3 regions of the Rhodococcus sp. NPDC057297 genome follow, and region 3 is predicted to be linked to each of the others. Evidence: predicted binding sites of a transcription regulator. Region 3 holds the regulator's gene; each other region holds the start of a gene.
The links. Region 3 encodes LexA, which represses DNA repair genes until DNA is damaged. Its sites were predicted from a motif close to CGAACANNTGTTCG; they were not measured.
Positions count from the first base shown of each region.

Region 1 (7,878 bases), on a different contig from region 3:
CCCGACGTCGACGAACCCTGCCATCTCGGCGCTGAACTGCGGGAATTCGCGGCCGACGTAGTCCGGAACCAGGGCTGCTCCGTCACCGTAGGCAACGCCGGTGGGAGCGACGCCCAGTGTCAGTACCGCGTCGAGTTGGCCGGTGGCGATGACGACGATTCGCTTGGGCTCGGCCGGAATTGCCGTCGACCCGCCGAAATGAACGACGGTGCGGGGGAAGACGCCGTCGTCGACCCCGGGGGAGCCCATCCCGTCGGGAATGCCCGTCGGGCCAGGGGCCTCGGCGGCCGTAGGTGTCGCCAGGGTCGTCGCCGGTGTGGTGCTCGGATCAGCGGGGTTCTCGCTCGACCCGCATGCGGTGACGAGTACTGCGGTGGCGAGAAGGGACAGGAAGATCGGTGCGCGTTTCACGAGGCCTCTGGGTACGGGATCGACAAGATGAGGTAACGCTATCCTGCATCAGCGCCGGTAAACAATATCTGTGTCAGATATAGTTCTGTGGCATGAGCCACCCCGATGACGACGTCGCCCGCGGCCTTCTCGAGGTCGCATTCGGCCTACGCCGCGTTCTTCGGCTCCACCTGGACACCTCCGGTACCGACGAAACGCTGCCGCTCGCACAAGCCGAAGTCGTCCGAACGATCCTGGCGTTCCCGGACAGTCGGATCGGTGACGTGGCCGCCAGACTGCGACTTCGCCCCAACACCGTCAGCACGCTGGTGCGCACACTGGTCGACAAGGGCCTGGTCGACCGGCACCCCGATCCGGCCGACGGCCGAGCCGTCGTGCTCCGGGTGAACGGCGAACGGGCGGCCCGACGCGAACGCCGGGCCGACCGCAGGATCGAGGTACTGTCGGCCGAAATCGCGAAGCTCTCCGCCGCCGAGCGTCGGGCAGTGGAGGACGCCGTGCCGATCCTCGCGAAAGTGAACGATGCGCTTCGCCGCTCACCGGAGGATCGACGCCAGAGCTAGCGAACGGCGCGCGCGGCCTCGACGAGATTGCGCAGCGACGCCTCGACCTCGACGGTTCCGCGTGTCTTCAGCCCGCAATCCGGGTTGACCCACAACCTCTCGGCGGGAACCGAATTCAGTGCCTCTCGCAGGGAATCGGTGATCTCGTCGACGCTCGGGACTCGAGGTGAGTGAATGTCGTAGACCCCGGGCCCCACTCCGAGGTCGAAACCGACAGCGCCCAGATCATCCAAGACTTCCATGTGCGACCGCGCTGCCTCGATGGAGGTGACGTCGGCGTCGAGTGCCACGATGGCGTCGATGACCTCACCGAACTCCGAATAGCAGAGATGCGTGTGGATCTGAGTGGAATCCGCGACACCGGACGTGGAGAGCTTGAACGCCCGCACCGCCCACGCCAGGTAAGTCGCCTTGTCCTTGCCGCGTAGAGGAAGAAGCTCCCGCAGTGCGGGCTCGTCGACCTGCACGATGCGGATACCCGCGGATTGCAGATCCACCGTCTCGTCGCGAATTGCGAGCGCCACCTGATCGGCACTGTCGGCCAACGACTGATCGTCGCGGACGAACGACCAGGCCAGGATCGTGACCGGTCCAGTGAGCATTCCCTTCACCGGCTTATCGGTCAGAGACTGTGCGTACGTGATCCAGTCGACGGTCATCGCACCGTTTCGGCTGACGTCCCCGAACAGAATCGGCGGGCGGACGCACCGCGATCCGTAGGACTGCACCCACCCGTTCGCCGTCGCTGCGAAACCGTTCAGTTGTTCGGCGAAGTACTGCACCATGTCGTTGCGCTCCGGCTCTCCGTGCACCAGAACGTCGAGACCTATGTTCTCTTGCAGCGCAACCACGTCGGCGATCTCCGACTGCATACGACGTACGTACTCGGCGTCGTCGATCTCCCCCCTGCGTACGGCAGCGCGGGCGACGCGAATCCGGGTGGTCTGCGGGTAGGAGCCGATCGTCGTCGTCGGCAAGGACGGCAGGTTCAGCCGCGAGGCCTGGGCCGGGCGTCGCTCGTCGGCCGGGCTGCGATCGACGCAGACACCTGCGGCGAGCCGGGCGCGGATGGCGGCGTCGTGCAGGCGCGGGTCGGTGCGACGACTCGCGAGCGCGGCGCGCGACTCCTGCAATTCGGCTGCGACGGAATCGGTTCCGTCCCTCAACGCACGCGCCAGCACGGTCACCTCGGAGATCTTCTCGGAACCGAAGGCCAACCAGGAGCGAAGTGGGTCCACGATGTCGGTCTCACCGTCGAGCGTGTACGGAACGTGGAGCAGTGAGCAGGAACTCGACACCGCGAGGGCGCCCACGCTACCGAGCAGACTGGCGAGCGTGGCCAGAGCCTTGTCCAGATCGGTACGCCAGATGTTCCTGCCGTCGACGATGCCCGCGACGATGCGCTTGTTCACCAGAGCCGGTACCGAAGCGAGCTGCTCCACGGTGCCCGGTGCGGTCAGATCGATCGACAACCCCTCGATGCCGGTCGATGCGAGCACGGGGAGCGCGTCGCCCAGATCACCGAAGTACGACGCCAACAGGATCGCCGGCCTGGTCTCCAGTGCACTGAGGAAGTCGTACGCGCGCTTCGCCGAGGAGATCTCGTCCTGCGTCCGGTCCGCGACCAACGCGGGTTCGTCGATCTGAACCCACTCGGCTCCTGCGCCGGCCAGCTGCGTCAACAGGTCTGCGTAGAGCGGCAGAATCTCCTCGAGGCGGTCCAGGAGCGGCGCAGTGCTGTCGACGGCTTTGGAGAGCAGGAGGAACGTCACCGGGCCGACCAGAACCGGTCGTGCCGGAATGCCCAGCGTCCGCGCTTCTTCCAGCTCGCCGAGGATCTTCTCGGGGTGCAGGGTGAACGTGGTGTCGGATGAGATCTCGGGCACCAGATAGTGGTAATTGGTGTCGAACCACTTCGTCATTTCCAGAGGCACAACAGATTCGGTGCCGCGAGCGGCCGCGAAGTAGCGATCGAGTTCGCTCTCGATGCCCAGCACGCGTTCGGGAAGCGCCCCCAACATGACCGCCGTGTCCAGAACCTGGTCGTAGTAACTGAACGTGCCCACCGGAATCGAGTCCAGACCGGCGTTCTTCGACGCCGTCCAGGTGTCCTCACGGAGGCTCTTGGCCACCGATTCCAGTGCGGGAGCGTCGATCGTGCCTGCCCAGTAGGACTCGACTGCGCGCTTGAGCTCGCGTCGCGGTCCGATCCGGGGTGAACCGAGAATCGTGGCGGTGAATTCGAATGTCACTGGCATTTCTCCATGTACGTCACACGTGGGTGGATCACCACCGAGCGCGCGAGACGACCGAGCCCATGTACGTACACCAGCTGCAGGTCGACTCGCCCATTCCACGGGGCGGTGAACCGCTGCGCACGGCGTGCGCAGCACAGAAGGCAGGTATTCGGACTCGCAAGCACGCGGTCCTCGGGTGGAGGCCGCACCTACTGGCCGTCGCTTCCCAGAGAGGCTTCTCCAGTGCATATGACGGCGGTCGTTCCTGCATACCGCTGCGGGACAGTCCCGGATTCTCACCGGGTTCCCTCTTGCGTCGCCGTCCGTGGTCTTCGGGGCTCCTCACGACCGCTGGGCGAACCAACTGCACGCATGAGCATAGTGCCGCGCATGCCCCCGGGGACAGGCGTGCTACCGTCTGTTCCATGCAGCGCACGTATTTCTGGTTTAGCAGGCCGGCCCCGGGTGGGTCAGCCAGCGACGCCATGCGCTGAGACCCCACCCCACGAGCCGGATGCAGACCGGCTCGAAGCGTGCGTGGAGCTCTCCGAGGGCCGGTCTGAGAATCGAAAAGGATTTCTCATGACTACAGCTGTCACCCCTACCGATACGTCGTTGGACGATCAGCGCACCATCAGCATCAGCCCGCTGGTGGCGCCGTCGTTACTACGACGTGAGCACGCCGCCGACGACGCGGTGTCGTCGACGGTTCGTCGCGGCCGCGCCGGTGTGGTCGACATTCTGAACGGCGCGGACGACCGTCTCATCGTGGTGGTCGGGCCGTGCTCGGTGCACGACACCGAGGCTGCGATGGAGTACGCGCGCAAGCTCGCCGAGAAAGCGTCCGAGCTGGGCGATCGGTTGCACATCGTCATGCGCGTCTACTTCGAGAAGCCGCGTACGACGCTGGGCTGGAAGGGTCTGATCAACGATCCGCACCTCGACGGCTCGTTCGACATCAATTCCGGACTGCGCGTGGGGCGTCAGCTGTTGGTCGACATTTCCGCGCTCGGACTGCCCGTCGGGTGTGAATTCCTCGACCCGATCACGCCGCAGTACATCGCGGACCTGGTCAGCTACGGCGCGATCGGAGCCCGGACGGCGGCCAGCCAGGTTCACCGGCAACTGTGCAGTGCGCTGTCGATGCCCGTCGGCATCAAGAACTCGACGGAGGGCGACATCCAGGTCGCGGTCGACGGCACCCGTGCGGCGGCGTCGAGTCACGTCTTCCCCGGCACCGATCTGGACGGCCAGGCCGCGTTGATTCGCACCACCGGCAACCCGGACTGCCACGTCATCCTGCGCGGCGGCACCGACGGACCGAACTACGACGCAGAATCCGTCGCCGATACGGTCGCGCGTCTGCGGAAGTCGTCGCTCCCCGAGCGCGTCGTCATCGACGCCAGCCACGGAAACAGCCGCAAGGACCACAACAAGCAGGTCGACGTGGTCACCGACGTTGCCCGACGCCTCGGCGAGGGTGAGCACGGCATCGTCGGTGTCATGCTCGAGAGCTTCCTCGTCGCGGGCCGTCAGGATCTGACTCTCGGACACAAGGAGGACCTGACCTACGGCCAGTCCATCACCGACGCGTGCCTCGACTGGGACACCACTGCGGCACAACTCGATGTGCTGGCTGCTGCCGTCGAGACTCGTCGCGGCTAGCGGACACCGCGCGGCCGGAACTGCACGCTGATGCGTGGTCCGGTCGCGCGGGTGCTCTTGGGAACGGCGTGCTCCCAGGTGCGCTGACACGAGCCGCCCATGACGATCAGATCGCCATGTCCCAGTGTGAATTTCAGCGATGTTCCGCCTCCACGGGGGCGCAGCATCAGTTGCCTGGTGGCGCCGAGCGAGACGATGGCGACCATCGTGTCCTCGGTGGCGCTGCGGCCGATGTTGTCGCCGTGCCACGCCACACTGTCGGATCCGTCTCTGTAATAACACAATCCGGCTGTCGTGAACGTCTCGCCCAGCTCCGGGCCGTAGTGTGCGTCGAGAGCGGTCTTGGCTTCGTTCAACGACGAGTCCGGCCACGGTTCGGAGTCGGAGTAGAACCGCACCAGGCGAGGTACGTCGACCACACGGTCGTACATCTGACGCCGCTCTGCCCGCCAGTCCACCCCGTCGACGAGACGGGCGAACAAGTCGATCGAACCGACCCACCCCGGCCGCACGTCCACCCATGCGCCGTTCGACAGTGCCCGCCTGCTCACGGTCGATCCGAGGGGGCCGAACTGCTCCTCGTCATCGGTGAACAGCGAGCCCTGAAGTTCCACGCTCATCGGCACAGCGTAGCGGTTTTCGAACGTATGTTCCACCCATAAGGAGGTGGCTGTTACGAGGTTAGGTGACCCTTCCTGGCGTGCTACTTTAGTGAACCTAAACCAACTCTCGGAGGGTCCTGTCGATGTACATAGGTTCGCCGACGCGTCGTATCACCGCGTTCCTGGTTGCTGCGTCGATGGCAACGGCGCTGGTCGGATGCAGTACCGATTCCGGTGACTCGTCGGCCGACACCGAGACGTTGGCAGCGACCGGGTCGGCCGCGGCGGCGGGTTCGTTTCCTGTCACCATCGACTCCGCTCTCGGAAGCGCCACCATCGACTCGGCCCCGACTCACGTTGCCACCTGGGGTTGGTCCAACCAGGATGCTCTGCTGGCCTTGGGTGTGGTGCCGGTCGCGATGCCAGCATTCGTCGGTGAAAGCTACGGCGCCGACGCCGAGGGCGTGCTGCCGTGGGATCGAACCGCTCTCGGTGAACTCGGCGCCGCGACTCCCACATTGTTGGCTGGAGACGGCACCGGCCAGGCCCCGATCGAACAGTTCGCCCTGGCCGAACCCGACTTGATCTTCGCGCCCTACTCCGGTATCAGCCAGGCCGAGTTCGACGCGCTTTCTGAGATCGCGCCAGTCGTCGCCTATCCGGAGCGACAGTGGACCGCCTCGTGGCAAGAGCAGGTGACGATTGCAGGCGAGGCCCTGGGCAAGCAGGCCGAAGCGGCCGCGGTCGTCGCGGATACGGAGAAGAACATCGCGGAGGTCGCGGTGAAATACCCCGCGCTGAAGGACAAGTCGATCACGGTCGCCCTGCCGAACGAGCCCGGTGTGTTCTCGGTGAGCAAGGACGACGACGTGCGAGTGGAGTTCCTCGAGCAACTCGGTCTGGTCAACGAGGAGTCGATTCAGCAGTCCGATCCGACAGACGACGCCGAGGCCGTGTACTTCGACCTCAGTTACGAGAAGGCGTCGGCGATCGCATCGGACGTCCTCTTCGTCGTCGCGTACGACAAGCCGTCACTCGCCGCGTTCCTGGCGGAACCGGTCATCGCCGAGTTGCCCGTCGTCGCCGATGGACGAACCGCCTCGACCGAAAGCTTCTCGGTGGAGAAGAACTTCGCGTTCGGTGGACTCACCGTGCTGACCATTCCCGTCGTTCTGGACGATATTGCGTCTGCGTTGAACGCGGCTGCGGAGAACGTCGCCTGACCGGCGTATGCGTGTCGGTGCATCGGCCTATCGTGTGCACATGGGATACGAATTTCAGGTCACGGTGGACAGTGGGAAGCCTCATGAGCAGGCGAAATGGTGGGCCGAGGCCCTGGGATGGATCGTCGAACCCACGGACAGTGCATTCATCGAGGGACTGATCGCGGCGGGTCACGCCAGGCGGGAGGACGCCGTGGTGTTCGAGGGCAACCTGGTCTGGAAGATCGGCGCGGCGATCTTCGATCCGGACACTCCCGGAACCCCGCGTGTTCTCTTCCAACTCGTTCCCGAGCCGAAGACGGTCAAGAATCGTCTTCACTTCGACATCAGGGTCGGTGACGAACGCGAGGCCATCGCTCAGAAGCTGGTCGACGCCGGGGCCGCGATCTCGCACCGTGGTCAGGTCGGTCCGAGCACGTGGATCACCATGACCGATCCCGAGGGTAACGAGTTCTGCGTGTCCTGACAGGGAGGGTCAGCGGTAGGCGCCGGGGGTTTGCCCTGTCCAGCGTTTGAAGGCTCGGCGGAACGCGGAGGGTTCGGAGAAGCCCAGCCTGTTGGAGATGTCGTCCACCGAGTCGCCGCGGCTCAGTCCGGAGACGGCGGCGTCCCGTAGGACCTCCTCACGAATCTGGTTGACGGAGGTACCTTCCTGCCGCAGTAGGCGACGCAGATGGGCGGTGCTGACGGTCAACATGTCCGCGATGTCGTCGGTGCCGGGTGCCTGGCCCTGCAGGCCGAGTTCGAGTGCCCGGCGGACTTGTGCGGACGCGGTGCTGTCGTAGTCGCGGGCGGTGAACAGGAGGTTGGGGGATTCGCGGAGGTACTCGGCGAGGGTGTCCTCGGTCTGCACGATGGGTGCTCGCATCGCTGAATTGTCGAATTCCAGAGCGGCTACCTCGGCTCCGAAAGTGACTCTCGTGCCGAACATTCGGTCGTAGAGCTTGCCGGTGGACGGATCGTCGAGGTCGTACGGTAGTTCGACTGAATGCAGTTTGACTCGTCCTCCGATGAGCCAAGCAGCGAAACGGTGTACCAGGACCATCCGAAAATCTGTGAGCAGTCGACCCGCAGCTGCCCGCGCCTGCTCGGGCAGGTGACTGTTGTCGGCAGGGGGGATGGTCAGACGCGTCGTCGAGTCATCGCCCGTGATCAGCATCGGGGGCATTCCGGACAG
Region 1 covers NZ_JBHUZE010000002.1:81,378-89,255, forward strand. Annotated here, with positions in the region: gene ACFULT_RS06245 (ABC transporter substrate-binding protein) at 1-411, opposite strand, end outside; gene ACFULT_RS06250 (MarR family winged helix-turn-helix transcriptional regulator) at 504-974, shown strand; gene metE (5-methyltetrahydropteroyltriglutamate--homocysteine S-methyltransferase) at 971-3,226, opposite strand; cobalamin riboswitch at 3,354-3,591, opposite strand; gene ACFULT_RS06260 (3-deoxy-7-phosphoheptulonate synthase) at 3,794-4,876, shown strand; gene ACFULT_RS06265 (alpha-ketoglutarate-dependent dioxygenase AlkB) at 4,873-5,496, opposite strand; gene ACFULT_RS06270 (ABC transporter substrate-binding protein) at 5,622-6,701, shown strand; gene ACFULT_RS06275 (VOC family protein) at 6,742-7,167, shown strand; gene ACFULT_RS06280 (AraC family transcriptional regulator ligand-binding domain-containing protein) at 7,177-7,878, opposite strand, start outside.
Region 1: a site for LexA is predicted at 5,517-5,530, ahead of ACFULT_RS06265 (alpha-ketoglutarate-dependent dioxygenase AlkB). Genes of this name have one in related genera too.

Region 2 (7,878 bases), on a different contig from region 3:
CCCACCAAGGCGACGCCGCGCACCACACCGTCCTCGGTCACGGGTACGGCAGCGTCGTCGTCGAACGGGCTTCGTTGGGCGACGGAGACGTCGTCGTGGCCGCAGCCGACACGTCGCTTCCCGGATCGCTCGACGCCACCAGCCCGGTCGAGGGCACCGCGCGTTTCGACGGAAGCAACTACTTCGACCGCGGAAACCCCGCCCTCGACACCATCGGCCGAATCATCGCAGGCAAGGGTGCTGCATGACCCCGATATCCGGCACCGACGCACGAGACAGCGCACTGGACGCACTCGAGAAGTCTCGACGCGCACTGCCGTCGAACGTGCAGTTGAACCGTAGGCACCCCAGCTTCCCGGAATCACAGCTCGCCCCCGGCAAGTTCGAGCCCGCCTACGACGACAACACCACCATCGATGGGCCACATCGCTTCTCGGCCGCGTACTGGGTACTCGGATGCAACGGGCGGGATGCGCTGTCCGTCCTCGCACACGCCTGGGCCGACTGGGGATGGAGCGTCGACGACCGATCTGCCGGCGACCTCGGGTCCGTCCGTGCAACTTCACCCGACGGCTACCGACTGATCGGCAGACTCACCGACGACGAGCGTCTCAGCCTCGCAGTGTCCTCGCCGTCGTTTCCCTACGAGGGGCTGACGCAGGCGGAAACCTGACACCCCTTTTACCGACTCCGCACGCCTGTTCGCCTCAGATCAGGCGTGCGGAGTCGGCAGTAGGGGTGCTAAGTCCCGATAGCATGCTCCACCCTCGACGCTCCGCGAAGTGCACGCGTAAGCGCGAGTTGTCCACACCCCAGACGCTGTTCACCTGCGTGATTTCATGGCGGACTTGTGCCCTAGATTCGGGTCGCGGGCCAGGCGTTCGTACTCGGCTGTGCCCACTCCGTAGAGCGCGACGCGTCCCTCACCGTCGTGGTGCGTGCCCCACCCGTAGCGCTTGCCGAGCGGGGAGGCACGCAGGCACGCCTGATCCTTGGCGAAGAACGCCGCCCGTGCTGCGTCCATCTCGCTCGGCGGAACGCTGGTTCTCGCGGCGTGAACGGCGAACAGCACGTCGTCCGAGCTCATCTCGTACGGGGCCTGCGAGAGCAGTTCGTACTGCAGCCTCGCAATCGTGGGATTTCCGCGCCCGGCAGGCGGCTCCTCGCCCTCGGTGGCCGGGCAGTCCGGGGCTGCCTCGATGAAGACATTGCGATAATCGGTGCTCATGGCGACATCGTCACCCACAGGCGGCGACTGCGTATTGCACAATTGCGACATGGTTCGACACCCGGTGGATCGACCGATCGACGTGACCGAACGATCCGGCGTGCTCGCTCCGGCCAACCTGCCCTTGTTCGACGCGCAGTGGTTCACGCCTGCGCAGTCCGTGCGCGACGTCGTCGACACGTACTGGAGCGTCGAGTGGAACCTCCCGGACGGAACGGACATCGATCAGCAGGTGCTCGAATTCCCGGCCGTCACGCTGAGCATCGAATCCGGCTCGGTTCCCGCACCGTTCGTCCTGACCAACGTCCAACGCCGGGCATGGTCGAGAACGATCCGCGGAACAGGCAGGGTCTTCGGAATCCGTTTGCGCCCCGCAGGACTGGGAGTGCTGTCCGACCTCGACCCGTCGAGCGTGGAACAGGAGCAACCCGTCACCGCCGATCTGGACACCGTCCTCACCCGACATCTGACGACGATCGCAGCCGAAACGTCCCCCTCGGATCGCGCCGAACGAGCAGACCGTCTGATCGAGGATCTGCTGCAGAAGCACCCGATCTCCGAGTCCCGGCTCCTCGCGAACGCTGTGGTGACCGACCTGGCAGAGAACGTTCGATCGAGAACCGGACCCGCCCTCGCACACCGGCTCGGCGTCAGCGAACGCGCAATACAGCGTGCGCTGAAGGAGACACTGGGCATGGGCCCCAAGGCAGTGGCCCGACGCATCCGCCTGCAGGAAGTCGTACGCAGACTGTCACTTCCCGACGCCGACGTCAGCGCCATCGCCGCAGCCCTCGACTATACCGACCAGGCACATCTCATCCGCGACTTCAAAGGCGTCGCAGGAACAACACCGGGGCAGTACATCCGGGCAATGCATTCTGCCGGCGGGTCTTCCGGTTGAGCGGTCTACGGCACCGGCAGCGGGCTCAGGGCATGACTGTAGGCGGCACATGTCAAGCTCTGTGCCGCTGTGGGTCTGCTCCGGAGCTGCCCTATTCTCGGGCGGCCCCTGGGTTGTCGGGTTCTGGGTCGTTGGTTTCGGGGTCGTTGGTTTCAGTATCGGTGGAGTCGAGGGGACCGAACAGGGGGAGTTCCGGGATGGGTCGGATGTACTCGTCGGGGTGGTGATAGTGATTGAGTAGCCCACGTCGAAGTGGATCGAGCGTTGTCGGGGAATGCCATAGCGTGCGACCTGGATAGGGGTGGTCGGGGCCGGCCTTGGTCGTGGCCCAGTCGGTGTCCTTCGGGCCGACCAGGGGATGATGCCGATCGCATCCGAAAGTGAGGTCCTCGATATCGGTGTTTCCACCGGCCGCCCACTCTTCGATGTGGTGGACCTGGCTCCACGTTGCAGGACGGGTGCAGCCAGGGAAGCTGCATCCACGATCGGCTGCTATCAACACGATTCGTTGGTCCGGTGACGCCAATCGCTTGGCGCGCCGAAGTTGCAGCGGGCGTTCGTCGTTGTCGAAGATGACCAAGCACTGATAGGCGTGCGACGCCATCCGAATGGCATCCCGCATCCCCACCAGAGACCCGGTTGCGGTCACCGCATGGCCCGAAGCGGCTTCGAGATCCTTGACGCTCATCGTCAACACGGCTGTCACCGGAAGTCCCCTGTGCATCCCTAACTTCCCGGATGCGAGCATCTGCCGGAACACCATCTTCATCGCGTCGTGCTGCCGTCGCCCTTTGCCCCGATGATCTCGACGCGCCCGCGCTGCCGCCTCTTCATTGACCGGTTCGCCCTCGGCGCGCTGGCTGTCGTCCGTGACGTCTGTCGGGACGCTCGACTGATCAGGTCGATCGTCACCACTATCCGCGTCATCAGGTGGGTCGACGACCGGTGGGGGATCTGCGGGATTGGCCTGTCCGGGTTTCGCCCATTTGTCGAATACAGCCTCGATGTATGCACGCAGTTCAGAGTCGACGACCATCTTTCCGCGGGACAAGCCGTCAGCTCCCTGTTCGTCGAACTGGACGTAGCATCGATCCGCGACCCGCGCGGGGTCTTCGTCATCTCCGTCGGGGTCGATCAGGTCGTACAAGCGCGAGGCAGCTGCCTTCAGGTGGTCCGGGCTGAGCTGGCGTGCCAGTTCTGCCAGCTGTGCCTCTGCTTTCTCCCTCGTCTCGATGTCGACCTTCGATCCCAGACGCCAGAAGAACTTTCTGATGATCTGTTGATGCTCCTCGTTGATCAGCCCGTCCTCTGCGCCGCGAAGAGTGTTCGGTGACAACGGTTCCAAACGCTCACCCGTGATGGATGTGCGCTCACCGAACTCCATGGCCAAGCGGATACGTTGCCCTGCGCGCGATCCGGAGGATCGCAACAACACCGACAGTGCTTCAGGGACCGATCCGTAGATGTCGTCCAAGCCGCGCTGGTCGACGAGATCTGCGATCCAGGTGTGGCTGTACGCGAACAGTTTGTGCCGAACCACTTCCATGCGCACCAGCAGAGCGCGTCGGTCCGCATTGTCCAGCCCGGCTGTCTGCATGCGACCGACTTCCTCGACGCCTCTTTCGATCATCTCGACGACCTCGCGCAGGGACGAGGGACCGACGACAGGAACACCGTCACCGGATGCTCGCCAATGTGACTGTGTATCAGTGACAATCGTGGACTGGGCCACTGCTTCTGAATCTCCCCCTGAAAGCATGTGAGAAGACTATCCGGTGCCACCGACAAGTTTTCGAACATCAGTGCGAAAGCCGCCACGATCCTTGTGGGCGCGATGCGTTCTGCCGGTAAAGCTTCCGACTAGTCGTCGTGTGATCGGCGCTTCCTGAGCGCGTATACGACGGCACCCGCTGCGAGCACGCCTGCGCCCACTGCCACCGATGACACAGGTAACGAGAACGCCAGCACGAGGCAACCCACGAGGCCGATCACAGGAACGACGCGCGCTGGGCGGCCCTCGGCGCGAGACATGGTCAACGCCGACGCATTGGTCACCGCGTAATAAGCGAGCACTGCGAACGACGAGAAGCCGATCGCGGCACGAATGTCGACGGTGGCTGCCGTGGCGGCGACGACCACGCCGACCATCAACTCTGCTCGATGAGGTACGTCGAACCGCGGGTGCACCGCCGCCAGAACATGCGGAAGGTTCCGGTCACGGGCCATTGCGAAAGTGGTTCGTGAGACGCCGAGTACAAGCGCGAGCAACGATCCCAGCGCTGCCACTGCAGCGGTCGCACTCACCACAGGAACCAACCAGGATCGACCGGTGGCGCGGGCCGCGTCGGAAATCGGTGCGCTTGCGTGCGCGAGCCCCGACGGGCCGAGCACCCACAGCAGCGCAGTGGCGACCGAGGTGTACAGGGCCAAGGTCAGGGCGAGCGCGATCGGTATCGCTCGGGGGATGGTACGAGCCGGATCGTGGACCTCCTCACCCAACGTCGCGATGCGCGCATAGCCGGCGAAGGCGAAGAACAACAGGCCCGCACCCTGCAGCACACCTGCGGTGGTGACATCGGTCGCCGACACTCCCACCGAATGCCCGGGCGAGTACGACAGCGATACCACCACGACCACAACGAGTACCGTGACGACCACGGCGACGATGATTCGCGCCAACCACGCGGACTTCTGTATTCCGACGTAGTTGACAGCGGTCAGCCCGAGCACCGCCGCCGCAGCCACTGCATGCGCGTGTTCGGGCCATGCGTACATACCGACCGTCAATGCCATTGCGGCACAGGACGCACTCTTGCCCACGACGAATCCCCACCCGGCGATGTAACCCCAGAACTCGCCGAGACGCTCACGGCCGTATACGTACGTTCCTCCCGACGAGGGATACAACGCGGCAAGCCGTGCCGACGACGTCGCATTGCAATAGGCGACCACGGCGGCGACGGCCAATGCAACGAGCACACCCGATCCCGCAGCCCGAGCGGCGGGAGCCAGCGCCGCGAAGATTCCAGCGCCGATCATGGCGCCCAATCCGACGGTCACTGCATCGACAAGCCCGAGTCGACGACGGAGTTCACCGCCAGGAACAGTCACAATTCAACCGAAAGACTCTCGGTGCTCGGCCTGACACGGCCGGCCGAGGAACGAGCAGGTGAGGTCCAACCCGATGCCGTTCTGAGCGACATGAAAGGCACTTCCGGAGTGATCACTTGCCTGATCCTGCCTGAGGGCGGAACGAACTGCGAGAAGGAAAAATCAGTGGCGGGGCCTGCGAGGATGAACTGGTGATCGAGAACCCGTCCATTCTGCAGTTCCGCCGCCTCGCGCAGTCGTCGCCGTGGCTGTGGACGAGCGTCGAACTCACCCGTTCGCCAGATCGATTCGATACCGGTGTCCACGCGTGGATCCGTCGGCCAGGGGCAATGCGGGTGGAAGAGAACGGCGGTCGCGTCGTCGTGCACAAAGCGCGCAGACCGTTCGACGGTGCCATGGCGACGAGGAACGACGGGCGCTTACTGCCGGTGCAGGGTCGCTGGCCGTCCACAGTGGTTCCGATATATGACGCCGACGGTCTCGTCGAGAGCGTGCCGCCCGAGACTCACGGCCCGTCGGTGGAGTGGGACGACCCGATGTTCGACGACTACCTCTGGGTCGCGATGCTCAACCCCGTCGAACTGGCCAGATCCGCCCACGACACGACTTCCGGTCCGACGGTCGATCTGGCGAACGTGGCCGTGGTGACTCACCACGGCCGCGCGGCCTGGGAAGCGGTCGCCACCCCGACCGCCGCGTACGACCCACGGTGCGACTGCTGCCCGATGCTCGCGGGAGAGTTCGTCGACGACGAATGGATACCCGGATCACCGTCGACCGTGCGACTGGACGTCCGTACAGGGATTTGCGTTTACCTCGAAACCGAAGGATCTGCGCGGGACCTCGACATCCTGAACGTCGACACCGCAATGCCGGACGCACTGTTCGAGAAGTAGATCAGCGAAAAGTCCAGCCACGCCTGATCAAGAAGCTGCCCACGAACCAGCCGACGAGCGCGCACGCGGCCGGAACGCCGATCACGAACAGCATCGGCGTTTCGGTCGCACTCTCGACAAATGTTGTTCGACTGCCGGATTCGACGAACACGTAGTCGGACCGGTACGGACCGGTGGGCAACGCGGACAGTGCCACCACTACGAGCAGGCCGACGGCAGCATCGAAGAGGGCGAGCAACCGCCGCAGATCACGCATGGTTCAAGCCTAGGTCCTCGACTCGATCAGGAGCGTGGGTCGAGGGTCACCTTCACCGAGACGGAAGACCCGTCCTTGCGGGTGACGGCGTGGCCGGTGCGGGTGGCGCCGTCGAGGTCGATGGAGATGGGACCGCCGTCGGGGTAGAAGTTCCGCCACCAGTTCTTCTTGTCCGGCATCGCGACGCCGATGATCACGTCGTCGCCGCGACGGCGGTAGCCCACCAGGACGCTGAACTTCTTGCCGGACTTGCGGCCCGTGTAGGTGACCTCGGTGATTGTGCCCGAAACGAGTTTGCCGATGATCGGGGCGTTCAACAGCGGACGTACGAGCGCATTGAACCGAGCGGCGACGCGCTGGAATGTGTTCATAGCCGTGATCCTGCCTGGGAACCGACGGCCGTGCACCCACGCGGACCCGCTCGATTCCACCTCCGAGGTGGTCCAGCCTGCCACGAGAAGCCGTCGGGCATCGGTGTCGATCGGCGCGAGGCCCGCTGAGACGGACGGACACGATCGGGTCAAGAATTTCATCTGATTCGACCCAGTAACGAACAGCGGGCCCAAGAAGACATAAAGTGTCGAGGGACACGAAGGCCGCATGCGTGCGGGGGACGAACTAACACGGCTCAGGACCGGCCGGGAACTGGAATCGACTTCGAGATGAAGCTTTCTTCACTACGCGCCGCTGCACTCATCGCGGCAGGCACACTGGCAATGACCGCTCTCGGCGGCGTCGCGACGGCCGAGCCCGCGAAGGCGCCTGCAGTCTCGTCGATCGACAAGGACGGGCGGAACTGGAACCTTCAGGTCTACTCCGCCGCGATGAACAAGGACATCACCGTCGAGGTTCAGCGCCCTCTGGACGAGTCCACGCCTGCTCCCAACGCGTACCTGCTCAGCGGCCTCGATGCAGGCGAAGGATCGGCAAGCTGGCAGCAGCAGACCGACGCGCTCGAATTCTTCTCCGACAAGCACGTCAACCTCGTCCTCCCCATCGGTGGCAAGGGCAGCTACTACGCCGATTGGAAGCAGGAAGACCCGGTCCTCGGCGTCAACAAGTGGCAGACGTTCCTCACCGAGGAACTGCCTCCGCTGCTCGACGAAACTCTGGGCTCCACCGGCAAGAACTCGATCGCCGGTGTCTCCACCTCCGGTACCTCGGTTCTGCAGCTCGCCGAAGCCAAGCCCGGCCTGTACGGCGCGGTCGCGGCATACAGCGGATGCGCACAGATCGCCGATCCCATCGGCCGCCAGTTCGTGAAGTTCTCGGTCGAGACATGGAAGGGTGGCAACACCATCAACATGTACGGCCCGGACAACGACCCCGCATGGGTCGAGAACGACCCGGTCGTCAACGCCGAGAAGCTCCGCGGCACCGAGCTGTACATCTCCAGCGGTAACGGTAACCCGCAGCCCGAGGACATTCGGTACTACACCGAGGGCAACGGACCCCAGGGCGTCATCAACCTCGGTCTCGGCATCGT
Region 2 covers NZ_JBHUZE010000001.1:993,332-1,001,209, forward strand. Annotated here, with positions in the region: gene ACFULT_RS04600 (alpha/beta hydrolase) at 1-248, shown strand, start outside; gene ACFULT_RS04605 (hypothetical protein) at 245-673, shown strand; gene ACFULT_RS04610 (DUF6157 family protein) at 824-1,228, opposite strand; gene ACFULT_RS04615 (helix-turn-helix domain-containing protein) at 1,278-2,129, shown strand; gene ACFULT_RS04620 (DUF222 domain-containing protein) at 2,221-3,759, opposite strand; gene ACFULT_RS04625 (APC family permease) at 3,990-5,243, opposite strand; gene ACFULT_RS04630 (hypothetical protein) at 5,432-6,136, shown strand; gene ACFULT_RS04635 (hypothetical protein) at 6,138-6,392, opposite strand; gene ACFULT_RS04640 (hypothetical protein) at 6,419-6,763, opposite strand; gene ACFULT_RS04645 (alpha/beta hydrolase family protein) at 7,055-7,878, shown strand, end outside.
Region 2: a site for LexA is predicted at 3,923-3,936, ahead of ACFULT_RS04620 (DUF222 domain-containing protein). Genes of this name have one in related genera too.

Region 3 (7,878 bases):
GCTGCGCTCTGGCCCAATTACGTGTTGGTTTATGTTGTTTTACGCCCGTATCTGTTGACATGTCAAGAGCAAAGAGTAATCTGAGTCACAACAAGTCGATCACAGCGGATGCGGACACATGCCCACTTCGCCGCGCGCACTTTTCGTTCAAGGAGGACACATGACGGGATCGCACCTCGCCGAGAACCAGGAGACCGGAGCATCACTGGCCGGTTCGGCGGTTCTGACCGGCACGCCCGTCGTACCCGGAGTCGGTTACGGCCCGGTGATCAGGCCCGGCGGTCGGCCGGACGTGCCCGTCGACGACACGGTGTTGGACGAGCACGCACGCGGGCCCGAGCTCGAGAAGTTCCGTGAGGCGACGTCAGTGGTGGCAGGTCGGCTTCGGGGCCGCGCAGAGTTGGCCACCGGAGCGGCGTCGGAGGTGCTCTCGGCCAATGCAGCCATGGCTCAGGACCGCGGTTGGCTGAAGGCTGCCGAGAAGCACATCGCTGCCGGAGCGTCCGCGACGTCGGCGACCAATGCCGCGACCGAACAATTCGTAACGATGTTCACCAAGCTCGGCGGCCTGATGGCCGAGCGCGTCACCGACCTGCGTGACGTCCGGGATCGGGTCGTCGCGCAGATACTCGGATCGCCGGAACCGGGTGTTCCGGCCCCGACGGTTCCGTCCATCCTTCTCGCCGACGACTTGGCGCCCGCCGACACGGCCGGTCTGGACCCGAACTTCGTCGTCGGGCTCGCGACGTCACTCGGCGGACCCACCAGTCACACTGCGATCATCGCCCGTCAGCTCGGAATCCCCTGTGTCGTAGCGGTGTCCGGTCTCGATGACGTGGCGGAAGGGACGCCCGTGGTGGTCGACGGTATCGCCGGCAGCATCGTGCTCGAACCGGACCCGGCTCTGGCCACGCAGGCTGTGTCCGACGCGCGCGCAGAACTGGATCGGGTGTCACAGTGGGCCGGGCCGGGTTCGACATCCGACGGGCATCTCGTGGACATCCTCGCCAACGTCCAGGACGGTGCCGGTGCCCGCGCCGCTCGCCTGACCGCGGCCGAAGGCATCGGTCTGTTCCGCACCGAATTGTGCTTCCTGGACCGCGACGCGGAGCCGACGGCAGAGGAGCAGGCAGAGATCTACAGCGAGGTTCTCGACGCCTTCGCCGGGCGCAAGGTAGTCGTCAGGACCCTGGATGCGGGTTCGGACAAGCCGTTGCGTTTCGCGAATCACGCGGACGAGGCCAACCCTGCCCTCGGAATTCGCGGTATTCGAATCGCCGCGCAGGACAGGGGAATTCTGCTTCGCCAGCTCGACGGAATCGCCGCCGCCGCGACCGCGACGGGGTCGACGCCGTGGGTGATGGCCCCGATGATCGCGACCGCGGCCGAGGCCGAAGCGTTCGCGGAGGACGTGCGGGCACGCGGGTTGAAGCCCGGTGTGATGATCGAGATTCCCGCCGCGGCGTTGATGGCCGAGCACATTCTCGAACACGTCGACTTCCTGTCGATCGGAACCAACGATCTCGCTCAGTACACGATGGCTGCAGACCGGATGTCTCCGCAGCTGGCCGACCTCACCGATCCGTGGCAGCCGGCGGTCATCGCGCTCGTCGCCCACACGGCGAAGGCGGGCGCGGCAGCGGGCAAGCCCGTCGGGGTATGCGGTGAGGCGGCGGCAGACCCACTGCTGGCGTGTGTGTTGGTGGGTCTGGGGGTCACCTCGCTGTCCGCGGCGTCTGCCGCCGTGGCGCACGTCGGGGCGAAATTGTCCTCCGTCACGCTCAACCAGTGCCGCGCCGCTGCCGACGCCGCCCTGAAGACGGACAGCTCGACCGCGGCTCGTGCAGCGGTCACCGCGCTTCTGGCGTGAATGCCCTCTAGGATTCACTGCTTGTGAGTCGAAACTTCGGATGGACCCTGCACGGCGACGGAAAGACGCCCTCCGCGGGCGCGGTCGTAGCGCCCGACGAGCGGCTGTCATGGCCTCGCACGGTGGGTATCGGCATGCAGCACGTGATCGCGATGTTCGGCGCGACACTGCTGGTGCCGACGGTGACCGGATTCCCGGTCACGACGACCCTGCTGTTCTCCGGAATCGGTACCGCCCTGTTCCTGATCATCACGCGAGGCCGGATACCCAGCTACCTCGGTTCGTCGTTCGCGTTCATCGCACCGCTCAGCGCGGCGCAGGCGGATGGCCCGGCAGCTCAGCTCGGTGCGGTCATGTCCGTCGGAATCGTGCTGGCCGCAGTCGGATTCGTCGTGAAGTTCGCCGGCGGGCGAGTGATCGAAGCAGTCATGCCGCCCGTCGTGACGGGTGCCGTGGTGGTGCTCATCGGCCTGAACCTGGCTCCCGCAGCGACGTCGTCCTTCGAGGCGCAACCACTCGTCGCGGCAGTCACCCTCGTGGCCATTCTCGTGGTGACCGTGGCCGGTCCAGGACTCCTCGGCCGGCTGGGCATTCTCGTCGGCGTCGTCATCGGCTGGGTGTTCGCGGCGGTGGCCGGACAGATCGACGCAGCGAAACTCGACGCCATGCAGGCCGCCTCATGGATCGGAATGCCCGAGTTCCGTGGACCCACCTTCGAGCTGTCCGTCGTTCTGATCGCCCTGCCCGTGGTCATCGTTCTCGTCGCCGAGAACGTCGGCCACGTCAAAGCAGTATCCGCGATGACGGGGAAGTCGCTGGACGACCTCGCCGGAGACGCACTCATCGCCGACGGGCTGGCCACGACACTCGCGGGTGCAGCGGGAGGTTCCGGCACGACCACCTACGCCGAGAACATCGGGGTCATGGCCGCCACCCGCGTGTACTCCACAGCCGCATATTGGGTCGCAGCCGTCACGGCAATCGTGCTCGCGTTCTCCCCGAAGTTCGGTGCACTGGTGTTCACGGTTCCCGATGGCGTCATCGGCGGCGCCACGCTCGTCCTCTACGGACTCATCGGCCTACTGGGAGTCCGGATCTGGTCCGACAACAAGGTCGACTTCACCGACCCGGTCAACCTCACCGTCGTCGCGGCCGCACTGGTCGCGGGAATCGGCGACCTGACCTTGACCATCGGATCGGTCGACCTCGGCGGAATCGCATGGGGCTCGGTGGGCATCCTCGTCGGCTACCCGGCTCTGCGCGCACTCAGCAGGCTCGCTACCCGCTAGTTCGGTCACCGATCCTGCGCGGCTCGGTCATCGACCGAGGTCGGGCGCGGTCGTAGTGTCGAGGGAACGCACGACAAGTGTCACCCTCGAAGGAGTAACCCGTGGACCGCACCCTGTTCGAACCCGAGCACGACCTCTTCCGCGAGTCGTACCGCAAGTTTCTGGACCAGCACGTAGCCCCCAACCATGCGCGCTGGGAAGAGCAGAACATCGTCGATCGTGACGTCTGGGTGGAAGCTGGTAAGCAGGGCTTCCTGGGAACGGCAGCACCCGAGGAGTTCGGCGGCGGCGGGGTCAAGGACTTCCGGTACAACGCCATCGTCACCGAGGAAACCACCCGCGGCGGATACAGCGGTATCGGGTTCACTCTCCACAACGACGTCGTTGCTCCCTACCTGATCGAGCTCACGAACGACGAACAGAAACAGCGCTGGCTCCCCGGGTTCTGCTCGGGCGAACTCATCACCGCGATCGCCATGACCGAGCCCGGTACCGGCAGTGATCTGCAGGGAATCAAGACCCGCGCGGTTCGCGACGGCGACGAGTGGGTCCTGAACGGATCCAAGACCTTCATCACCAACGGGATCAACGCCGACCTCGTCATCGTCGTCGCGTGTACTGACCCGGAGAAGGGTGCGCAGGGCTTCAGCTTGCTGGTCGTCGAACGCGACATGCCGGGCTTCGAGCGCGGACGCAACCTCGACAAGATCGGCATGAAAGCCCAGGACACCGCGGAGCTCAGTTTCACCGACGTTCGAATCCCCGCAGCCAACCTCCTCGGTGAGGAGGGAATGGGCTTCATCTACCTGATGCAGAATCTGCCGCAGGAACGGCTCTCGATCGCTGTCGTCGCAGCCGCAGCCATGGAATCCGCGCTGGACATGACCATCCAGTACTGCCGGGACCGCAAGGCGTTCGGCAAGTCCATCGGCAAGTTCCAGAACACGCGTTTCGTGCTCGCCGAACTGGCCACGGAAACGACCGCGACACGCATCATGGTCGACAAGTTCATCGAACTTCTCAACGCCGGCACGCTCACCGTGCAGGAAGCTGCCATGGCGAAGTGGTGGACAACCGAGAACCAGGTCAAGTTGATCGACAGATGCCTACAGCTGCACGGCGGTTACGGGTACATGAAGGAATACCCGATCGCCAAGGCCTACATGGATTCGCGCGTGCAGACCATCTACGGCGGCACCACGGAGATCATGAAGGAGATCATCGGCCGAGGACTGGACCTCTGACCTCGTCGTAACCCCGAGCGCGCGCCGCCGCACCCCCCGAACGGAGCGAACGTGACGTTCGGTCACTTCAAGTGACCGAACGTCACGTTCGCTCCGTGTCGGTACGGGGGGTACGGGGGAGGTGGTGATACGAGCGCGCTCAGAGCTTGCGCATCACGGTGACGACCTTGCCCAGGATTGCTGCGTCGTTGCCGGGAATGGGCTCGAACAAGGGGTTGTGCGGCATCAACCAGACATCACCCTTGGTTCGCTTGAACGTCTTGACGGTTGCTTCGCCCTCGATCATGGCCGCGACGATGTCGCCGTTGTCGGCGACGCTCTGCTGACGCACGACAACCCAGTCTCCGTCGCAGATTGCTGCATCGATCATGGATTCGCCGACGACTTTCAGCAGGAACAGCGACCCCTGACCCACCAGTTCGCGGGGGAGTGGGAACACGTCCTCGACGGCTTCCTCGGCGAGGATCGGTCCGCCCGCGGCGATTCGACCGAGAACCGGCACGAAAGTCGGCGTCGGCAACTGGTCCTCGGACGGAGCGGAACCGTCGGCGACGGCGGCCGCGTGATCCGCTTGCACCTCGTCGAGCCCCCGCACGTCGACGGCCCGAGGACGGTTGGCGTCGCGGCGGAGGAAGCCCTTGCGCTCGAGCGTGCGCAGCTGGTGTGCCACTGACGATGTGGACGTGAGCCCGACGGCATCGCCGATCTCGCGGATGCTCGGTGGATAGCCCCGCTCGGTGACCGACGCCCGGATCACCTCGAGCACCTTGCGCTGACGCTCGGTGAGTCCGGCGTTGATGTCCGTTCCCTCGCCCTCGAACGCCTTCGCGGTCGGCACGGCAGCAGGCTTGCCCGCAGCAGCCTTGCCGGCCGTACTTTTGGTCGCCGTAGTTTTCGCTGCCGCAGTTTTCGTCACAGCGGGCTTCCCGGCAGCCTTTCCGTTCGACCCCGTGCCGTTCGACCCGCTAGAGGTCTCGTCTTTCATTCGTGCGTCCTCCTGCGTGATGCGTGCGTGTGCCGGAACTCGAACGTGCTCGAAGACCAGAACGCGTGGGATGGATGTGACGTGTGGTTTCTGACACGAACTTAGCCCGTTATCGCTGTTGGATCAAACATCTGTTCGATCCGTGTCGCGTTTTCTACTGACTTTGTCGGAGGTGCGTGATAGAACTTTCGAACAAGCGTTCATCGAACGCCTGATCGAATAGCGTTCGAATCCACGTCTCGTTCGACACCGGAGGTTCCGATGAGCATCACTACCGAGCGGCCCGTCCGTACGGAGCAGCACCAGCAGACTCGCCGTGCTGTCCGTACCCGTCAGACAGAGTCGCAGCGTCGTGCGACGATGCAGCGTCGCCGTCATGTCGGCGTGTCCGCGGTCCGCGGCGGCCAGCACGACCGGCGGGCCGACGGGTGCGCAGATCAGGCGCATCGTAGCCAGCGCATCACCGTGCTCGGTGCGGTGGCGGGAGTGGTGGGGACCGCTGTGGTGCTGTTGGCGCTCGTCGGAATGGCAAACCTTCGCGCATCGTCGCTCGAATCCGTTTCCGCGCCCTCCAGTGTCACGGTCCAGGTCTCGGACGGCACGGTCTTCAGCAGCACGGTCTTCAGCAGCACGGTCTCCGGCAGCACGGTCCCTAACGGCACGGTAGGCCCGTAGCGCTGTGTTGTGTCTGCCCCGTCTGCCAGGGGACGGAGCCGGCTCGGTTCCGCTCCGAGTATCCTCGAAGCCTGTGCCTCCTGTGTGCCGTTCGGGGGTGCGTGACGGCTACGACGGAGGCTCAACCATGCATTGCCCGTTCTGCAGGCACCCCGACTCGCGCGTGGTGGATTCGCGGGAAGCAGACGAGGGTCAGGCAATTCGTCGTCGACGTTCGTGCCCGGAATGCGGCCGTCGGTTCACCACTGTCGAGACTGCGGTGCTGGCTGTGGTGAAGCGCAGTGGGGTGACGGAGCCCTTTTCCAGGGAGAAGGTCGTCAAGGGTGTGCGACGCGCATGCCAGGGCCGCGATGTCGACAACGATGCGTTGAATCTGCTCTCACAGCAGGTCGAGGATGCGGTCCGAGCGTCGGGATCGGCCGAGATCCCCAGCCACGAGGTGGGTCTGGCCATTCTCGGCCCCCTGCGTGACCTCGACGAGGTCGCCTACCTGAGGTTCGCGTCGGTGTACCGCTCGTTCAGCTCCGCCGAGGATTTCGAGAAGGAAATACTCGATCTTCGTGCGCACCGGCAGGCTGCCGCGGTCGACTGACGCTCGCCGGTTCACGAGCGTGCCGCGACCTCCATGGCCCGCATGAGACGCTTCTCCGACACCGGATAGGCCGTGCGGATGCTCTGCGCGAACAGGCCGACTCGCAGTTCTTCGATCATCCAGAACACATCCTGCACCGCTGAAGTGTGGTGCTTGGTCTCCGGTAGCGAGCGGAGCATCCTGTCGTATGCCTCGTACACGCGGTCGAGTACGTCCATACCTGCATCGTCACGTCCGGCACTGCTCGGCAGAGAATTCAGGCGTGCCGTCGCGGCGTTGAGATAGCGCGGGATATCCACGAGGCGCGTCGATCCGAACTCGAACACGAAACCGTCGAACACCAGTGAAGACAGCTGTTCTCGTACATCGTCGGCTGCGTCGCCCTGTAGAGGATCCAATACGGAACGCAGTTCCAGTGCTGCGGTGAGAATCGGCCGAACCAGTCCGAGTATCCCGCTGGTCCGTCGAGCGGTGTCGGCTCCGACCGCGGCGGCGAGTACCGCGAACTTCTCGGGAGACCGGACAGGGCCTCCGTGCGCGGTCATCGACTCGTCGACAGCAGTTTTCCTGCAGTCGTCGAGCAGGCTTTCGACGCTGCCGTAGGGGTTCTGGCCGAGGGCCAGTCGTTCACGCGTCGGGATGCCGGCAAGCAACGCCTTCGTGCCTCGTGGTGCCGACTCCAGAAGAAGTGCGCGCGTTCCTTCGCGCATCGCGGCGCGCTGAGCAGCCGGGGTGCTGAGAACACGGACGGCCACGCCGCCGTCTTCCTGGATGAGGGCCGGATAACCGGTCACCGTCTGTCCCGCGACCGATGTGGAGACCGTTGCGTCCAAGGTTCCCAGCGTCGACGACGTCCATGCCAGGGTCGCCGGTCGCTCGGCTACACCCACCGCACTCGCGACTTCACGATCGACTCGAGGCGCCAGTGCTTTTCGCAGTGCAACCAGGTCCTTGTTCGATCCGAGCGTCTTGCCGTCGGTGTCGACCGCGACGAACGTCATCCTCAGATGTGCGGGCAGAGAACCCAGATCGACATCGTCCGGATCGATTCGTGTGGACCCCAGCCGCGAGAGTTCACGAGCCAGCGCTGTCACGATCGGCTCCGAGCGCGGTTTCATCGACGCCAAAGCGGCAGAGGCGAAGTCGGGTGCAGGAACGACGGTGCGCCGTTGGGCCTTGGGCAGAAGTTTGATCAGGGCCGTGACAAGTTCTGCGCGCATACC
Region 3 covers NZ_JBHUZE010000004.1:269,544-277,421, forward strand. Annotated here, with positions in the region: gene ptsP (phosphoenolpyruvate--protein phosphotransferase) at 161-1,870, shown strand; gene ACFULT_RS14715 (uracil-xanthine permease family protein) at 1,894-3,159, shown strand; gene ACFULT_RS14720 (acyl-CoA dehydrogenase family protein) at 3,261-4,403, shown strand; gene lexA (transcriptional repressor LexA) at 4,543-5,241, opposite strand; gene ACFULT_RS14730 (hypothetical protein) at 5,650-6,063, shown strand; gene nrdR (transcriptional regulator NrdR) at 6,191-6,655, shown strand; gene hrpA (ATP-dependent RNA helicase HrpA) at 6,667-7,878, opposite strand, start outside.